DNA from 2 places in the Alteromonas sp. genome. Region 1 is predicted to be linked to the other one. Evidence: predicted binding sites of a transcription regulator. Region 1 holds the regulator's gene; the other holds the start of a gene.
What was found. The regulator FNR, encoded in region 1, switches genes on or off when oxygen is low (the NO sensors DNR and NnrR bind a similar motif). The targets are predictions, from matches to a motif close to TTGATCTAGATCAA.

Region 1 (3,175 bases):
CCGCAGACAGCCTGAGCAAACTGGCGCAACTGGAGCGGATAATTCTGAGTGGCGATATTCAGCAAAATGTTGACGACATTGCAGCGAATTTACCCGTAGACAAAGCCACAGGCGGGAACAGCCCTGAAGATAAATTAAACGCTGTGACAGCCCTTCAGCGGCAGGGCCGTCATGTCATGATGCTGGGTGATGGTATTAACGATGCACCGGTGATGGCAGCGGCTGATGTTGGCATTGCAGTGGGTAATGCCACGGATATCGCAAAAAGTGCCGCGGATGTGATTTTATTAAATGATAAGCTGGCTGTACTCGGACACCTCACTCATATGGCCAGAAGAGTAAAAGTGACTGTCAGGCAGAATATGGGATGGGCCATAGGCTACAATCTGGTTATCCTGCCGTTTGCAGTGTCCGGCATCCTGACGCCGTGGATGGCGGTAATTGGTATGAGCCTGAGTAGTATTCTGGTAGTCACTAATTCGACGAGACTGTTAAAGTAACGCTATGAGTATAATTTACGTCCTTATTCCCCTTGCTGTGATCATTGTGGCCATTGCCATCGGCGTATTTTTTTGGGCAGTAAAATCGAACCAGTTTGAAGACCTGGATCGCCAGGGCTACAGTATTCTTTTCGATGATGATTTATCTCCTGAAGAAAAAAAGCTGGCCGAAGAACGAAAAAAACTCAATGAGTGATCTGTCGTTTTTATCTGCCTTGCTGGTCGGGCTGGGCGGAGGCGTTCATTGTGTGGGAATGTGCGGCGGCGTATCGCTGGCACTGTCTGCCGCCACGCCGGCAGGCTCATCCCCTTTACCCTATGCGCTTAGCTACAACTTTGGTCGTATATTCAGCTACATACTTGCCGGCGCTGTTACCGGCGGCATCGGGCAGATAGCAAAAGATGCTGTACCGGTGACCGGCCCCGTACTCGCCGTCTTCAGTGGCATCATGCTGATTGCCATGGCCTGTTATCTGGGTAACTGGTGGCGTGGCCTGACCGCTGTTGAAGCCCTCGGCAGTAAACTCTGGCAGAGAATTCAGCCGCTGTCGAAACGGTTTTTACCTTTCAGGTCTCCTATTAGCGCCTTTCCCTATGGTATGATTTGGGGATGGTTGCCCTGTGGACTGGTTTATTCCACCCTGACGTGGGCACTGGCTTCAGGGACGGCAATATCCGGTGCAGTAATCATGGCCGGTTTTGGTTTAGGAACGCTACCGGCGTTGCTGGCTGTCCGGGCTGGTGCAGACTGGCTTTCCTCAGGTTTCAGACAACCCGTAGTTCGTCAGATCATTGCTTTGAGTTTGCTGTTTTACGCATTATTGCTGTTGTGGCGGGCTTTAAGTACTATACATTAGAATTATCGCAAACAGCGGAAAGTGAGCATGCAAAAACGTTCGGATTTTTCTATACACTGCCAGAATTGCAGTTTCAGCCATCTGTGTCTGCCCGTGGCTCTCAACAAAACTGAGATTGAGTCACTGGATGACATCATTGAACGCAAAAAGCCTTTGCATAAACACGATACCCTGGTAGAAGCCGGTGATAAATTTACCTCTCTGTACGCTGTACGGGCAGGTTCATTTAAGTCTTTTGTCACCGATAAAGAAGGTGAAGAGCAAATTATCAGTTTCCACTTCCCGGGCGATATTATCGGTTTTGACGGTTTACGTGACGACACTCACCAGAGTTACACTCAGGCGCTGGAAACGGCTATGGTGTGTGAACTGCCCTATTCCACTCTTGAAAAAATGTCTGAGCAATTCCCGAAATTGCGCCATCAGATCATGCGCTTTATGAGTGCTGAAATTAAGCAGGATCACGAAATGATGATGCTGCTGAATAAACGGACGGCAGAAGAACGCCTGATTTATTTTATCGCACATCTGTCCGGTCGCTTTGAGGAACGGGGTTTTTCTCACCGTCAGTTCAATTTGAGTATGACCCGCAACGAAATAGGTAATTATCTCGGTTTAACGGTAGAAACGATCAGCCGCTTACTGACCCGCTTCCAGAAAGAAGGCATTATAAAAGTAGACGGGAAGCTCATTACTGTTCTGGATTTTGCGGCTATGGATAAAAAGCTGCACTCTATGGACATTCCTACCCTTTGCGTGGATTAAGATCCCGTTGAAATATTGATCTGAAACAACGTCTCTCCTGCTGTAAGTCTTATACTAAAGATGAAGGCAGTATTTATTGTCTGCATCAATAAGGAGAGACGCCATGATCACCTGCAAACGTATTCTCGCCGTCGTTCAGGCTGACAACCCTGAACAACCTGCCCTTTCAAGAGCCATCGAAATTGCCCGTAAAACCGGTGCAGAAGTACACGCACTGCTTGTTGTATACGACTTTTCTTATGACATGACAACAATGCTCACCCGCAGTGAGCGTGAAGCCATGCGTGATGCGGTAACCAAAGACCGCATTGCCTGGGCAGAAAAAAACCTGACCCGCTACGATGATTATGATGTACAGGTTGCTGTTGAGTGGAGTGATAAACGTTACGAAGCCATTACCCGCTACACCATTAACCGTCAGATTGACCTGGTCGTTAAAGCTACCCGCAAACACGATGATTTTGCATCAGTGCTTTTTACACCGACAGACTGGCACTTACTGAGAAAATGTCCGGCTCCGGTTTTACTTGTCAAAGCCCATGCCTGGCCTGAACACGGTAATATTGTTGCGGCAGTCAATGTGGGTACAGAAGACAAAGAGCATGCACAACTGAATGACAAGTTGACCGGTATTGCAAAGGATTACGCAGAGTTACTGAGTGGTCAGGTACATCTGGTTAATGCCTATCCTTCTGCACCACTGAATATTGCCATTGAGATCCCCGATTTCAATCCTGAGACGTATCATAACGCTGTGCGAAACCATCATGTTCAGGAAATGGAAAACCACAGCGCTAAATTTGGGATCGGCGTAGCAAATTGCCATGTTGTTGAGGGATCACCCGATATAGCTATCCCGAAAGTGACTGAACAGCTGGATGCAGAACTCGTCGTCATCGGTACTGTGGGACGTACAGGCTTATCAGCCGCCTTTTTGGGCAATACTGCAGAGCATGTTATTGATAACCTGAATTGCGATGTGCTGGCGGTTAAACCTGACGGGTTTACGTCTCCGGTTAAGTAAATGGGCGATAACGGAATGCTGCTTGTGTA
Region 2 (3,175 bases), on a different contig from region 1:
CAGCTTCAGGCTGCCGACAGGACGGTAAGTTCCTGACTCCAGCAATCGCAGCAGCTTGACCTGCATACTCATTGGCACATCGCCAATTTCATCGAAAAACACCGTACCGCCACTGGCCACATCAATGAGCCCTTTTTTTGACGATGATGCGCCGGTAAATGCTCCTTTCTCGTGACCGAACAGCTCTGATTCAAATAATGACTCAGTCAGTCCGGTGCATTCAATGACCACAAACGGTTTGTCTTTCCGTGAGCTGCTTTCGTGAATAGCGTGGGCGACAAGTTCTTTTCCGGTGCCTGTTTCTCCCTGCAATAACACGGCAATGTCTGCCGGTGCAGCGCGGCTGATTTGATGCAGCATATTCCTGAAAGACGGCGCACTGCCAATGAGTTTCGCATTACCGGCCCCGGGAGAAGCAAAGGTGATCTGCTCCAGCACCTCCAGGTAGCCAAGCACCATGCCATCTTCGTCCTCCACCGGCTTCATTGTGATCTGGCAATGAGAATCGCCTGTGCGGGTTTTGTGATTGTGTACCACTGAGCTTGGTCTTTGTGTGCTTTTGCATTCAGCAAGGGGGCAGTCTTCTCCGGCTTGATCACAGGGTACAGCATTGTTGTGAGACACGCTGAAGCAGGTGCTTTTACCGGTGATGATGTGCTCTTCGTAGGTGTCGCGGTAGAGCTGATTAACCGCATGCACCACATAATCCGGCGTGATAAAAATCGCCGGTTTATCAATCGCATTGATCATCGACTGAATAATAGAAATGTTCACGTTCATCCCCCCTGGTGAATTGTGACAATTATGTCACAAGGTATGTCAAAAATGACTTTATTTTTCCGGTGAGAAAGCTTGCGTTGGATCAAATAGCGGCCTGTTCGAAGGGTGTAAGGTAGCGGCTATGAAATTTGCGATGTATCCGAAGTCGTCCGGTGGCTCAAACATCCCTGTTGTGTTCGTTATTCACGCTTTCTGCGCACAATAATTGCGGTTTTTGATTTATCTCACGCTTCTGTGATTGCCAACGTTACTCTGTGGCACGACTTCTGCTCTGCCAGTGATATTAAATTCGGCTACATCGTCGACATTTCGCCAAATTACTAATTAATCGGGAGATGTTCCTAATGAGCGATACATTACTGGAGTTATCGCGCTGGCAGTTTGCATTGACTGCTATGTTCCACTTTATCTTTGTACCCCTTACCTTAGGTATGACTTTCCTGCTTGCCATCATGGAATCGGTTTACGTGATGACCGGCAAGGAAATCTACAAACAGATGACCAAATTCTGGGGTAAGTTGTTCGGGATAAACTTTGCGATTGGTGTGGCTACCGGCCTCACCATGGAGTTCCAGTTCGGTATGAACTGGTCTTATTATTCACATTACGTGGGTGACATTTTTGGCGCACCATTGGCTATTGAAGGCCTGATGGCGTTTTTCCTTGAATCAACCTTCGTCGGACTGTTCTTCTTTGGCTGGGACCGCATGTCAAAAGTGAAGCACCTTATGGCTACCTGGCTGGTGGCTATCGGTTCTAACTTTTCGGCGCTTTGGATCCTTATCGCCAATGGCTGGATGCAAAACCCTGTGGGCGCCGACTTCAATGTTGAATCTATGCGGATGGAAATGACCAGCTTCGCTGACGTTATTTTTAATCCGGTGGCACAAGTGAAGTTTGTACACACTGTCTCTGCAGGCTATACCACAGGCGCAATGTTCGTGCTGGCTATCTCCAGTTATTACTTACTGAAACACAAGCATGTTGCGTTTGCCCGCCGCTCTTTTGCCATCGCTGCAAGCTTCGGTCTGGCGTCTGTGTTATCAGTGATTATTCTGGGCGATGAAAGCGGATATGAAATCGGTGATGTGCAGAAAGTGAAACTCGCCGCTGTAGAAGCAGAGTACGAAACCCATCCTGCGCCTGCGCCATTCACCATCTTTGGTATTCCGAATGACGAAGAAGAGCGTATGGACTACGCCATTCAAATCCCCTACGCCATGGGTATCATCGCCACCCGCAGCTTTGATGAGGAAGTTACCGGCATTAAAGATTTGAAAGAGCAGCACCGTGTTCGCATTTTATCCGGTGTGCAGGCATACAAGCACATGGATGCAGTGCGTGACGGTTCAGCCACGCCGGCAGAGCAGGCGCTGTTTGATGCGAATAAAGAAAATTTGGGTTACGCCATGCTGCTGCAACCCTTTACGCAGGACATTACACGGCCTACACCTGAAGCGCTTGAGCGTGCCGTGGATTACAGTATTCCGCCTGTTGCACCGCTGTTTTATTCCTTCCGCTTAATGGTACTGGCAGGCTTTTTAATGCTGGCTCTGTTCGCGGCAGCGTTCTGGTACAGCACTAAACATCGCATTACTCAGCCCCGCTGGCTACTGAAATCAGCCCTCTACGGCTTACCTCTGCCCTGGATTGCCTGTGAAGCAGGCTGGTTCGTCGCCGAGTTTGGTCGTCAGCCATGGTCTATTGCAGAAGTACTGCCGGTCCACGTGTCTGTTTCCAATCTGAGTGTGGGTGATGTGGTATTCACCATGGTGGGCTACACCTTGTTCTACACCGTGATGTTCATTATCAGCTTCTACCTGATGAAGAAATTCGCCAAAAAAGGACCGGTTCCTCCCGGCGACGAACAGGATGGAGCAAGCGTAATTGGTTTAACTGAAAAAGGAGCAAACGCATGATCGATTATGAAGTGTTGCGGGTGATCTGGTGGGTGCTTGTCGGTGTGTTACTGATTGGCTTTGCCATTACCGACGGCTTTGATTTAGGTGTAGGTTCGCTGCTTACTATTATCGGGCGTACCGACGAAGAGCGACGGGTGATGATTAATACCATCGGCCCGCACTGGGACGGCAACCAGGTGTGGTTCATCACGGCCGGTGGCGCTATTTTTGCTGCCTGGCCAATGATTTATGCTACTGCGTTTTCCGGCTTTTACATCGCGTTATTTCTTACGCTTGCTGCGTTATGGATGCGCCCCATCGGCTTCGATTACCGTAGTAAACTGCCCGGAGCAAAGTGGCGTCAGCGTTGGGACTGGGCGTTGTTTGCCGGCGGATTTGTTCCGGCACTTATCTTTGGTGTTGCGTTCGGAAACCTGTTGCAGGGCGTACCCTATGAATTTGATAACACGTTGAAATCCACCTACACCGGTTCT

Region 2: the regulator FNR is predicted to act here: its motif matches at 853-866, upstream of AC4PME_RS18745 (cytochrome ubiquinol oxidase subunit I).

The regions. Positions count from the first base shown of each region.
Region 1 is NZ_CFHOXV010000076.1:2,438-5,612, forward strand. It holds gene AC4PME_RS20320 (heavy metal translocating P-type ATPase) at 1-500, shown strand, start outside; gene ccoS (cbb3-type cytochrome oxidase assembly protein CcoS) at 505-696, shown strand; gene AC4PME_RS20330 (sulfite exporter TauE/SafE family protein) at 689-1,357, shown strand; gene fnr (fumarate/nitrate reduction transcriptional regulator Fnr) at 1,379-2,122, shown strand; gene uspE (universal stress protein UspE) at 2,226-3,146, shown strand.
Region 2 is NZ_CFHOXV010000051.1:15,412-18,586, forward strand. It holds gene AC4PME_RS18740 (sigma-54 interaction domain-containing protein) at 1-780, opposite strand, end outside; gene AC4PME_RS18745 (cytochrome ubiquinol oxidase subunit I) at 1,125-2,699, shown strand; gene cydB (cytochrome d ubiquinol oxidase subunit II) at 2,696-3,175, shown strand, end outside.